Regions from separate parts of the Rhizobium sp. BR 314 genome, predicted to be linked through region 2. Evidence: predicted binding sites of a transcription regulator. Region 2 holds the regulator's gene; each other region holds the start of a gene.

Region 1 (3,243 bases), on a different contig from region 2:
GACGAGCCAGAAGAACGCTCCACGCCGCCGAGGAGCGAACGCACGGTGCTCTGAACGTCGGACTTGTCGAGATCGCCCGGCTCGATCACAGGCTTATTGCCAAGCGCGCTCGACAACATGCCGAGATAGGCGCTCGCACCGGAATTGGACTGGGTGGCCGAGGTCATGAGAAACTTCAGCGAGCCGTTCTTCACCGCTGCCAGAATGTCCTTCATGTAAACCGGTTTGCCGGTCCAACCGAGCGCATCGGCCTTGGATTTGCGCACACCGAGAATGACCGGCATCTGCGCGACCGAGGTGAGTGATTTCACCCGGCGCTTGGCGTCGAACATGTCGACCCAGACGCTCGATGCGGGCCAGACGGCATCCTGCTCGACACCTTTCTCGCTCTGGAGAGCGAGGCCGATATCCAGTGTACCTTCGTAGGAGAAGGTGCAAGACGCGTTCTTCTGCTTGCAAAATCCCTCGACGATCGGCTGAAGGACCGTGTTCTCCGAGCCGGAGACGATCGAGAATTTCGGGCCTTGGCCGCCGACGTCGCAGCCGCTCAGCGCGAGAGCTGGCACAAGTGTCAGGCCGGTAACAAGTGTACGGATTGCCATGCCGATTACCGGGCCTCGATCATTGCTTTCTTCAGCTCGACGGTCATTTTCTGCATCCGCTGCTCGGCCTCGGCGCGCTTGGCGCGGCCATCCTCCTGCACCTTCAGCACGCCGCCGATCGTGTCGATCAGATCGCGATTGGCCGCAGCGAGCGTGTCGATGTCGACGATACCGCGCTGCGATTGCTGTTCTATGGCAATCGCCTGGTCCTTCATCATCCTTGAGGCCTCGCGGATCATGTCGTTGGTGGCGTCGGTAATGGTCTTCTGCAATTCGAGCGCCGATTTCTGCTGGGTCAGGCCGAGCAGGATCACCATCTTCTGCTTCCAGGCCGGCACCGTCAGCGCCGAAGTCGCCTGCAGGTTTTCGATCAGGGTTTCGTCACCGGCCTGCACGATACGGATCTGCGGCAATTGCTGGATGCCGAGCTGACGCGCCTGCTGCAGGTAGAATACGCGCTTCTCCAGCCGATCGAGCGCCTGCAGGCTGTCCTGATAGATCTGCGCCTCCAGCATGCCGCCGCCTGGATTGACGGTCGCCGCTTCGGCGGCACTCTTCAGGCGCGGGAGTTCGGTCGCGCGGAAACGCTCGGCGAACGCCTTTCCCGCCTGCACATAGGCGTCGAGCTGCAGGATGGACTGCTTGGTTTCTTCGTGCAGGTCATCGAGAAGCGCGATATCACGGCGCAAAACGTCCTTATGGCGATCAAGCTCCAGCCCGATGCGATCGATCTGGCCGGCGACATCCTCGAACTGCTCCTTGAAACGCTCCAGCCGTGCTCTGAACGAGGAAAACATCCGCGACAGGAAGCCCTCGTCCTTCAACGAGGCCGGATCGAGATTCTTGGATTTGACGATGATATCGGTCAGCAGCTTGCCGACTTCGCCGAGATCGCGGTTACGGACCTCGCGCAAAATGCGGTCGGAATAATCTGAAACGGACTGCTGCGCGCGATCGCCGTAGACGGAGATGCCGGCCCGATCGGTCAGGTCGATGCTATCGCCGATGCGAGCGATTTCCGCCGGGTCGGCGGCAACAACGGGCAGCGTCTCGTGAGACGTGGCTGGGATATCGGCATTGCTCATGGGGCACGCTTTCTCGTCCATAAAACGGAGCCGACCGCAAAACTTTCGATCGCCCCAGACGATCATTCCCCCGCGCGCCCCACTACAATTCCAAGTCGACGCGAGGTGAAATAGACTCACCACCGCTTGCCGACCGTTCCACACAATAGTGAAACTTGGATCACAGTTTTATGACGACGATTTCGCGTCAGGAGCGTTATCGTGGGCTATTGGCACGCCTTGGTGTCGAGAACCTCAAGCTTGGTGAGCTTGCCGGTCAGGACGAAATCGCCGTAGTCCATGGTAAGATCGCGGGTTATGCCGTTCTCGTACAACTTGAACGACATGCGATAGACGGGCATGGCGTCGCCGGTGGACTTCTCGTTGAAATAAGCGACAGTTACGGGCCAGAAGGTCTTGCTGGCGAAAGCGCCGGCCTTTTCGGCGTCGGGATCATCCTTTGCAGGCGTCTGCTCCTTGCCGACGACGGTGGTGGCGAGCAACGGCTTGTCGCCGTCATCGGAGCCATCGAAGACCTGTGCCTCGAAGAAGTTCTTGCCGAGCTTGGCATTGTGAATGATGTCGAGCATGTGCTCCGTCGGAAAGCGGCTCTCGATCACTTCGACCTGCTTGCTATGCGGCTGGGTGAGATCGATCTTTATACCCTTCTGGTCCTCGACGGCGGCGCCCCGCACATCCTTGTCGAGTTGGCTATCCGTGTAGGATTTGGTTTCGAAGCGAAAGATCCGCTTGCCGAGATCTTCGAAGGTCGTGGTCTGTTGATCGCTGACGCGCGTGGAGTCGCCGGTATCGATCTTCGTCACGAAACGGAAATTGGTGGTAAAGCCGGTGCAATCGGAACCGTTGAACTCATAAACCATGCGGCCAAACATGCCGGCGATGCCGGAGCGATCGGAGGCATCCTTCAGCTCCAAATCATAGACGGCCCGGTGAGCGATCAAGCCGCTCGGGACGGCCGCGTGCGTCGCGGTGGTTCCCAGTGACAGAATGCCCAGCCCCGAAACAACGGTGGCAGCAAAACTCGAGCGGAACATTCATTATCTCCTGTTGGACTCGCACGCGATGTTATAAGAACGCTTTCGGCTGAAACGAGGCTGCCTGTTCCGATTGACGGAATTTAGTCTTGATGCCGGATTTTTGAAGTTTTTACAACAAAACGGGAGATGAAAATGTCCGCTGCCATAGAGGCTCGTCTGACGGAACTTGGTATCACTTTGCCGCAGGCCGCAGCACCGGCCGCCAACTATGTTCCCTATGTCATCAGCGGCAATCTTCTCTATCTGTCCGGCCAGTTGCCGATGGAAAACGGCAAGATCGGCGTGACGGGCCATCTCGGCAAGGATGTCGATGTTGCAGGCGGCCAGCGCGCAGCCGAACTCTGCGCCATCAACATTCTCGCCCAGGCAAAAGCAGCGCTTGGCGGTGACCTCGGCCGCATCAAACGCCTGATCAAGCTCAACGGCTTCGTCGCCTCGACGCCCGATTTCGTCGAACAACATCTTGTGATCAACGGCGCCTCGAATCTTCTGGCAAATGTACTCGGCGAAGCCGGAAAG
Region 2 (3,243 bases):
CACAACTTTAAGGACCAATCGCTTCCGCTTGATGAAACGGGTCCGAAAAAATCAAAAATGCCGCCTTGCGGCGGCCTGGGCACTATTGATGTTTTGCACCGCGATGTCAACAAAACTGGCGATTTAGCAAGTGCGAGAAAGCGCTTGCGCGCAAATGGATCGCGTTCGGCACGGCATATTGCAGAAATGCCACGCCGGGGCAGCAAGTTGGGGAAAACCCCGAAATCGATTCCTCAAGATTCTCGCGACTCTTGTCACGGAGTCAGCCTCACACTAGGTTAAAAAGCAATTGCTAGACTGCATGCGGCGGAACTAGTCACCACAATTTTAAAGCGTTTCGTGCCTCGATCCCATGCGAGGCAATGGTGAAGGATTCTGCCACCGGAAACGCGACAGCGGAGACAGGGCATGAATTGGACAGACGAACGCGTCGAGAAGCTGAAAAAGCTATGGTCCGAAGGGTTGAGCGCCAGCCAGATCGCGGCGCAACTGGGTGGCGTGAGCCGTAATGCCGTCATCGGCAAGGTGCATCGCCTGAACCTTCCCGGCCGAGCGAAGGCGGGTGGCACGGCGACGGCTGCTCGCACGCCGAAGCGCACTGCCTCGGCGCCAAGGGCTCCGGCTTACACCTCGCGCGTCGCGACCCGTACGGTTGCCCGCCAGCAGGGTGCAACCATGCTGAAGGAAGAGATCGAGGTCGATGCGGTCAACGAGATCACCTACCGTCCCGCGGCCAATGTCGTCGTTCCGATTTCGCGCCGCCTCGGCCTGACGGAACTGACGGAACGCACCTGCAAGTGGCCCGTCGGTGATCCGTTGAAGGACGATTTCCACTTCTGCGGCAATGACAGCCCGGATTCCTCGCCGTACTGCACCTATCATCAGCGCATGGCCTACCAGCCGGTGCATGATCGCCGTCGCAACAACGGCTAAGCAGCGAATTCAAGAATTCAGACAACGAAACGGGCCCCTCGAGGCCCGTTTTCTGTTTCCGCCGCAATGTTGATGCCTGAGCGGTTGACCGCTCAGGCCTCCATGGAATAGCCCGCGCCGCGAACGGTGCGGATGACATCCTGCATATTGGAGAAGTTTAGCGCCTTGCGCAGGCGGCCGACATGAACGTCGACGGTGCGTTCGTCGACATAGATATCGTGCCCCCAGACGCCGTCCAGCAGCTGCGAGCGGGAGAAGACGCGGCCCGGCGAGGACATCAGGAATTCCAGCAGACGGAATTCCGTCGGACCCAGCCGCACTTCGCGGCTCTTGCGATGAACGCGATGGGTTTCGCGGTCCAGCTCGATATCGCCGCAACGCAGCACCGTAGAGAGAACCTCCGGACGGGCACGCCGTAGCATCGCCTTGACGCGCGCCATCAGCTCCGGCGTCGAGAACGGCTTGACGACGTAATCGTCCGCGCCGGTGGAAAGGCCGCGCACGCGCTCGCTTTCCTCGCCGCGGGCCGTCAACATGATAATCGGCAGGCGCTCCGTCTCCGGCCGCATACGCAGCCGGCGGCAAAGCTCGATGCCGGACACGCCGGGGAGCATCCAGTCGAGGATCAGAAGATCGGGGATGCGCTCCTGGAGACGCAACTCGGCTTCATCGCCTCTGAGGATCGTGTCGACCTCGAAGCCTTCGGCCTCAAGATTATAGCGCAGCAGAACGCTCAGCGCTTCCTCGTCTTCTACAACAGCAACTCTCGGAACCATGCGCCTTTGGTCTCCTTTCTTCTCTTCCAGATTATTCCGTCACCGCGCCAACGGTGTTTGCAGTGTCGTCCTTCGGACGTTCGCCTTCCGGCTGTGCGCCTGTCGCCATGTAATAGATCGTCTCGGCGATATTGGTGGCATGGTCGCCGATGCGCTCGATGTTCTTGGCGCAGAAGAGAAGATGCGTGCAGGTGGTGATGTTGCGCGGATCTTCCATCATGTAGGTCAGCATCTCGCGAAAGAGCGAGGTGTACATCGCGTCGATTTCCTCGTCGCGTTCGCGGATCGAAACAGCCTTGTCTGGCGACCGCGTGGCGTAGACGTCAAGGACTTCCTTGAGCTGGCCGAGCGCCAGTTCGGAAAGATGTTCGATGCCGCGGGCAAGCTTCCGCGGAACTCCGGTGCCCTGCACGGCGATGACGCGCTTTGCCGTGTTCTTGCCAAGGTCGCCGACACGCTCCAGATCGGAGGCGATGCGGATGGAACCCATGATCTCGCGCAGGTCAGCCGCCATCGGCTGACGACGTGCGATGGTGACGATCGCCTTGTCGCCGACTTCGCGTTCGGCATGGTCGAGAACGACGTCGTCGGAGATGACCTTCTGTGCGAGAGCGGCATCGCTATGAACCAATGCGCGAACGCTGTCGCTGACCATCTGTTCGGCCAGACCGCCCATTTCGGCAATACGGCGCGTCAGGAACTTCAGGTCTTCGTCATAGGCAGAGAGAATGTGAGTGGAGACCATTTTTCTTTCCTTAAGGTGAACTGTGTGAAGGGAGCCGCGCACCTGACATCATCAACCAAAACGGCCCATGATGTAATCCTGCGTGCGGAAATCGTCGGGATTGGTGAACATCTTATCGGTGTCGTTCTCCTCGACCAGATGGCCGAGATGGAACATTGCGGTGCGCTGTGAAACGCGGGCAGCCTGCTGCATGGAATGCGTCACGATAACGATCGTAAAATTCTCCCGCAGCTCGTGAATGAGATCCTCGACTTTTGCCGTCGCAATCGGATCGAGCGCCGAACAGGGCTCGTCCATCAGGATCACCTCCGGGCTGACTGCAACGGCGCGCGCGATGCACAGGCGCTGCTGCTGTCCGCCAGAAAGGCTGGTGCCGGCATCGTGGAGCCGGTCCTTCACTTCGCCCCAGAGACCAGCCTTCTGCAGGCTGGTTTCGACGATGTGCTCGAGATCGGCCTTCGAACGATGCAGGCCGTGTATGCGCGGACCATAGGCGACGTTCTCGTAGATCGATTTCGGAAACGGATTGGGCTTCTGGAAGACCATGCCGACGCGCGCGCGCAGCTCCACCACATCGATACTGTTGTCGTAGACATCCTGATCGTCGAGCGTGATCTTGCCGGTGATACGGCAGGTCTCGATCGTATCGTTCATGCGGTTGAGGCAACGCAGGAAGGTGGACTTGCCGCAGCCAGACGGGCCGATCAACGCCGTGACCGTATTGGCGCGGATATTCAGATTGACGTCGAAGAGCGCGCGCTTTTCGCCGTAGTAGACCGAAACGTCCTG
Region 3 (3,243 bases), on a different contig from region 2:
CCAGCGATGCGACGAAGAACCCCGCAACGAAGGGATAGCCTTCCTTGTGCACCGGAACGATGACGTTGCGCACACTGTTGAACAAGCTCATCTACGGCCTACTCCGTTAGGGCACCTCTGAGGCAACCGATTCCGGTTGCCGAGCGCGAGGACGCCAATCAAAAGATGAGAACAAGATAAGCGGTCTTGCTCTGACTACCAGTCGACGGTGACTACAGCCAAACGCCGTCATGGGCAATGCTTTCGCGCGTTCGCCGACGGCGCAATCCAAGCAAATGCAGCACATCGATGCTTGTCCACCCCTGAAAAGCCTTGCTGACGTCTGCTCGTGCGGCGCAATGAAAAGGCCGCCGGTGGAAACCGGCGGCCGTACCTATGTTTTTATGCTCAGAGGAAGATCAGAGGCCCAGAGCGGCGCGCAGCTCGGCCTTGGCACCTTCATATTCGCTCTTGTAGTCGTCATGCGTCGTGATGGTTTCGGCGATGACGGTGCCGGCGATGCGCCCGGCTTCGATGTCGGAGGCGTAGTGGATGCCGCCGACAACGCGGTTATGGCCGTATTCCCAGGCGCGGGCCATGATGGCGTCGCGCTTCTCCGGAACCATGTTCGCCAGCACGATGCCCATCAGAGTGCCGACCGTCGTATGGCCCGACGGATAGGAGCCGGACTTGGAGAGCGGCACGATCGGCTTTACGAGATCGCTGTAGAGATGCGGGCGCGGGCGCTTCCAGACATCCTTGGCCGGATCGACAACGGCACCTTCGGTCTCGACGACGCGGTCGAAGAAGGCCGAGAACTTCGGCAGGTTGTCCTTGGTGAACTTTGGGCTGTCGATGACGTCGGAGAAGCGCCAGACATTTTCTTCGGCATCTGCTACGGCGCGAGCTGCCATTTCCGGCGTGCGGGTAACCTGGATCGTCAGGATTTCGCCAAGTTCAGCCTTCGTCTTCGCCGAATCGTTGGCGGGCGGAGGCGGCAGGAGATTGAGGAGGTTGATCTCCTTGGCATCTGCAAACGGCTTGGCATCGTCGGCGAAAACCGGCGAGGCGACGCCGACGACGAGCAGCAACGTTAAGGCTTTGGCAAAAGTACGCATTGAGGGCTCCCTATTAAGTGAGCCCCGTACCTAGCAAGCTGTCATCTCAGGTTCGTGACAGTCGGAGTGCACAAAATCTTCGCCTGAAATCTCGCTGCGACCGCTGAGAGCGGCGCCGAAGACGCAAGTCTGCTCAGTTTGCCGGCGCAAGCCGGTTGACCACGCCGAGATCGTCGTTTTCGCGCACCTGCTTCAGATGTTCTTCCGCCTGTGTTGCTTCGCGCTGGCGGCTCCACATGGACGCATAAAGCCCGTCTTGGGCCAGCAGGTCCGCATGCGTGCCGCGTTCGGCGATCACGCCGCTTTTCAGCACGATGATCTCGTCCGCGCCGATGACTGTCGAAAGGCGGTGGGCAATGACCAGCGTCGTGCGGTTCTTGGAGACCACGTCGAGCGCTGCCTGTATTTCCCGTTCGGTCGTCGTATCGAGCGCCGAAGTTGCCTCATCGAGGATCAGAACCGGCGGAGCTTTCAGAATGGTGCGCGCGATGGCCACTCGCTGCTTCTCGCCGCCGGATAATTTGAGGCCGCGTTCGCCGACCTTCGTTTCGAAGCCCTCGGGCAGGTGACGGATGAAATCGCCGATCTGGGCGATCTCTGCCGCCGCCGTCACCTCTGCCTCGCTCGCACCCGGCCGGCCATAGCGGATGTTGTAGGCGATGGTGTCGTTGAACAGCACGGTATCTTGAGGCACCATGCCAATCACCTTGCGCAGGCTCTTCTGCGTCACGGTTCGAAGATCCTGGCCGTCGATGGTGATCGTGCCGCTCTGCACATCGTAGAACCGGTAGAGCAGGCGGGACAGGGTCGATTTTCCCGCTCCTGATGGGCCGACGACGGCGACCGTCTTGCCCGCGGGCACTTCGAAGGAAATGCCCTTCAGGATCGGCCGTGCCGCATCATAGGCAAAATGCACGTCCTTGAAGGAGATGGCGCCATTGGCGATCACCAGCTCTTTGGCCTCGGGGGCATCGACGACTTCGGGCTGCACTTCCAGAAGGTCGAACATTTCCTCGATGTCGGTCAAACCCTGACGGATTTCGCGGTAGACGAAGCCGATGAAGTTCAGCGGCACAGAGAGTTGCAAGAGCATGGCATTGATGAATACGAAATCGCCCACGGTCTGGTGGCCATTGAGAACGGACAGGCCCGAGATCACCATCATGACTGTCGTGCCGAGGCCAAAGATCAGGCCCTGGCCGAAGTTCAGCCAACCGAGCGATGTCCAGACGCTGGTGGCGGCCTTCTCGTAGCGTTCCATCGATTGATCGAAGCGCTTGGCTTCCATCTCTTCGTTGCCGAAATATTTAACCGTCTCGAAATTCAGCAGCGAATCGATCGCCTTGGTATTGGCGTCGGTGTCGCTGTTGTTCATCGTGCGGCGGATCGAGATGCGCCAGTCGCTCGCCTTGACGGTGAACCAGATGTAGAGCCAGACGGTGACCGCCGTCACCGCGAGGTAGGAAAAGCCGTAGCCGCGCCAGAAGATGATGGCCGTCAGCAGGAATTCGATGAAGGTCGGAAAGGTGTTGAGGATCGTGAAGCGGACGATCGTCTCGATGCCCTTGGTGCCGCGCTCGATGACGCGCGAAAGGCCGCCTGTCTTGCGCTCCAGGTGGAAGCGTAGCGACAGCTCGTGCATGTGCACGAAGGTCCGGTAGGCGAGTTGGCGAACGGCATGCTGACCGACACTCGCAAACAGCGCGTCGCGGAGCTGATTGAGGCCGAGCTGGATCAGGCGTGTGAGGTTCGTGGCGATGATCAGCGCAATGGCGCCGAGCATGAAAACCGGCAGGATGCCTTGCATGTCGATCTTGCCGTTCAGCGCATCGACCGACCATTTGAAGAAATAGGGAACCAGCAACAGGAAGAACTTCGAAACCAGCAGAAAGACGGTCGCCCAGACGACGCGCATCTTCAAATCCATGCGGCCCGCGGGCCACATATAGGGCCAGAGATTGACGATCGTGCTGAATGGATTGCTGGAATCCGCCGATATGGTCTTCTTGCCGTCTGCCATGTCCGTCTCCGGCGAAAACTGAAACAGCCGGGTATTGGCAACCATTGGGTCGGCCCGGCTGAAAAAAACCTTCAGACGCAAGGGCATGGCCGTTGCGTGAAGGCGATGAGGGTTGCGCGACGCTTA
Region 4 (3,243 bases), on a different contig from region 2:
GCCGATACTCCAGAGAACGGCAATTTCCGTGCCGGAAAATCCGAGCTTGCGCCAGTAGATCGAGGCGAAGGTATAGAGCATTGCGTGGCTCGATTGCTGCACCGAGACGCCGATCATGGTGATCAGCAATTGCGGAGAGCGCAGGCTCCCCGTCGGCGACTGCAGGTTGATCGGCTGGTTGCGCCGTCGCGTCGGTCCGATGCGTGGCGAGACCAAGCCCATCAGCATGGTCAGCACAAAGCCCGCGACCATGACGGGAAGCACCATAGTGCCACCCCACATTCCGATCATCTGCCCTCCGAGAAGGGTTGAGACAATGAAGGTGATCGACCCCCAGACCCGCATCGAGCCGTAATCGAAGCCCCAGCGCCTGACGCCGGACATGGCGATGGATTCGACCACCGGCAAATAGGGCGCATAGGTCGCCCCCTGAATGCCGTAGACCAGCAGCACAGGCCAGAATTCACTGGTCCAGTACAGCGCGATCGCCGTGAGCAGCGACAGGCCGCCTGACCAGAACAGCACATCGGCGCGTTCCTTCATATGGTCGGCGAGAACGGCGATAACGGGCGTCACGAGAACGCGCACCACCATCGGCACTGCAATCACGAGACCGATCTCGTGATCGCTGAAATTCAAGCCCGCCAGCCAGACGGGAAAGAATGGCAAAGCAATGCCGTTGACGAACAACGGGGCGCAATAGGACAAAGCAGTGCGCAAGCGGAAATACGGAGGCGCACCCTCACCCTGGAAAGATTTTATCGCGGGAATCATGACAGACCTGAAGGGAACTGATTTGTCCCTATCACTCTATCGGGAGCACGACTATGGCGAGAAGCGGTCGAACTGTAACGTTTCCGAAAAACTTCGGCTCTCCGACCCTTTCCTGGCAGTCAATATTTATGACAGCCTATCACCAAGTTCGTGAACAGGTGCGAAATCAGGCTGCCTGAGCGCCCAGCGACTGCGGCAGCTCTTCTATCGACGCGCCGACGGGCTGCGTCTCAAGGATCGTCTGCCAGGTGATCAGCTCGAAGGTGCCGTCCTCATGCTCGGCAATCGCCGTGCAGCTTTCCACCCAGTCGCCCGTATTGATGTAGCGCACGCCGTCCAGATCTTCGATCACGGCATGGTGGATGTGACCGCAGATGACGCCATCGGCATCGTTGCGCTTTGCTTCTTCGGCAATCACCCGCTGGAATTCGCCGATGAAGTTGACCGCATGCTTGACCTGCAGCTTCGCCCAAGCAGAGAAGGACCAATAGGGCATGTTCAGGCGGCGGCGTACCGCCGCAAGGCCGATATTGATCAGGATCGCCATGTCGTAGGCCCAGTCGCCGAGATAGGCAAGCAGGCGGGCGTTGCGAACGACGACGTCGAATTCGTCGCCGTGCAGCACGAGATATTTCTTGCCGTCGGCCGTTTCGTGCATGGCGCGCTGCGCCACTTCAATGCCGCCAAAATGCATGCCGGGGAAATCGCGCAGGAATTCATCGTGATTGCCGGGAATGTAGACGATGCGCGTGCCCTTGCGCGCCTTGCGCAACAGCTTCTGCACCACGTCATTGCAATCCTGCGGCCAGTACCAGTTCCGCTTCAGCCGCCAGCCATCGACGATATCGCCGACCAGATAGATGGTATCGGCCTCGTGATGACGGAGAAAGTCGAGCAGAAAATCCGCCTTGGCGGCTTTCGAACCGAGGTGCACGTCAGAAATGAACAATGTGCGGAATCGCCGGGTGTCCATGTTTTCATTCACGAACTCTATGTCCGTGCCCTATCCTAGCCTTACCTATTCCAAAACCAGACTCGTGTTTCAGGAAGATGACAAATCCTGTGTTTGGCGGCTCTGCAGGCTGATTCGGGTGCTCGTAGCCACAGGCACGAAACCCACCCGCGCGCCATGAAAATAGTCAGCATAAAGCGGATAGGTGTTTCGCATCGTTTCGCTCTTGTAAGTGGCCCGGTGCACGGTCGATCAAGACATTGTCGCGGCAAAAACGCTCAGTGACGTCAATTGCATACTGTGAACCCAAACCGATTGATGTATGCAGGGACTCGAAGCATAGGCCTGGAATGGAGACGCAAGATGGACACGAACGACAATTCGAAAGCAGCCAAGAACATGGCCAGCGGCAATTTCGACGAACAGGCGCTCTATTTCCACCGCTATCCCCGCCCCGGCAAGCTTGAAATTCAGGCGACCAAGCCGCTCGGCAACCAGCGCGATCTGGCACTTGCCTATTCCCCGGGCGTTGCCGCCCCCTGCCTCGCGATCCGCGACAACCCGGAAACGGCGGCCGACTATACGTCCCGCGCCAATCTCGTTGCTGTTATCTCGAACGGTTCGGCCGTTCTGGGCCTAGGCAATATCGGCCCTCTCGCCTCCAAGCCGGTCATGGAAGGCAAGGCCGTTCTCTTCAAGAAATTCGCAGGCATCGATGTCTTCGACATCGAAGTCGCAGCCCCGACCGTCGACGAGATGGTCAACACCATTTCCGCACTTGAGCCGACCTTCGGCGGCATCAACCTCGAAGACATCAAGGCGCCGGAGTGCTTCGACGTCGAACGCCGCCTGCGCGAAAAGATGGAAATCCCGGTTTTCCACGACGACCAGCACGGCACCGCCATCATCGTCGCCGCCGCTATCCTCAATGGCCTTGAGCTTGCCGGTAAGAAGATCGAGGACGTCAAGATCGTCGCCTCGGGCGCTGGCGCCGCAGCGCTCGCATGCCTCAACCTGCTCGTCACTCTCGGCGCCAAGCGCGAGAACATTTGGGTCCACGATATCGAAGGCCTAGTCTACAAGGACCGCAACGTCCTGATGGATGAATGGAAATCCGTCTATGCCCAGGATAGCTACAAGCGCGTGCTTGCCGAGTCCATTCCGGGCGCCGACGTTTTCCTCGGCCTGTCTGCCGCCGGCGTTTTGAAGCCGGAGCTTCTCGAACAGATGGCGGAAAAGCCGCTGATCATGGCGCTCGCCAATCCGACGCCGGAAATCATGCCCGACCTCGCCCGCGCTGCCCGCCCTGACGCGATGATCTGTACCGGTCGCTCCGATTTCCCGAACCAGGTGAACAACGTTCTCTGCTTCCCCTATATCTTCCGCGGTGCGCTCGATTGCGGCGCCAAGACGATCAATGAAGAGATGAAGATGGCCGCCGTTCGCGCCATCGCCTCGCTTGCCCGCGAAGAGCCTTCCGACGTCGCTGCCCGCGCCTACACCGGCGAAACGCCGGT

What was found. The regulator PhoB, encoded in region 2, activates phosphate uptake and scavenging genes when phosphate is short. The targets are predictions, from matches to a motif close to TGTCATNNANCTGTCAT.
Region 1: QD461_RS14320 (toxic anion resistance protein) is a predicted target of PhoB. The motif match lies at 1,847-1,863, and genes of this name have one in related genera.
Region 3: QD461_RS03740 (acid phosphatase) is a predicted target of PhoB. The motif match lies at 1,137-1,153, and genes of this name have one in related genera.
Region 4: QD461_RS24790 (UDP-2,3-diacylglucosamine diphosphatase) is a predicted target of PhoB. The motif match lies at 1,814-1,830, and genes of this name have one in related genera.

What each region holds. Positions count from the first base shown of each region.
Region 1 covers NZ_JARWLA010000009.1:55,832-59,074, forward strand. Annotated here, with positions in the region: gene QD461_RS14315 (substrate-binding domain-containing protein) at 1-602, opposite strand, end outside; gene QD461_RS14320 (toxic anion resistance protein) at 608-1,687, opposite strand; gene QD461_RS14325 (cell envelope integrity EipB family protein) at 1,894-2,721, opposite strand; gene QD461_RS14330 (RidA family protein) at 2,857-3,243, shown strand, end outside.
Region 2 covers NZ_JARWLA010000019.1:43,151-46,393, forward strand. Annotated here, with positions in the region: gene QD461_RS21885 (GcrA family cell cycle regulator) at 409-933, shown strand; gene phoB (phosphate regulon transcriptional regulator PhoB) at 1,026-1,709, opposite strand; gene phoU (phosphate signaling complex protein PhoU) at 1,741-2,454, opposite strand; gene pstB (phosphate ABC transporter ATP-binding protein PstB) at 2,506-3,243, opposite strand, start outside.
Region 3 covers NZ_JARWLA010000002.1:249,072-252,314, forward strand. Annotated here, with positions in the region: gene QD461_RS03735 (phosphatidylserine decarboxylase) at 1-91, opposite strand, end outside; gene QD461_RS03740 (acid phosphatase) at 399-1,097, opposite strand; gene QD461_RS03745 (ABCB family ABC transporter ATP-binding protein/permease) at 1,231-3,117, opposite strand.
Region 4 covers NZ_JARWLA010000024.1:52,057-55,299, reverse strand. Annotated here, with positions in the region: gene QD461_RS24795 (MFS transporter) at 1-774, opposite strand, end outside; gene QD461_RS24790 (UDP-2,3-diacylglucosamine diphosphatase) at 941-1,747, opposite strand; gene QD461_RS24785 (NADP-dependent malic enzyme) at 2,090-3,243, shown strand, end outside.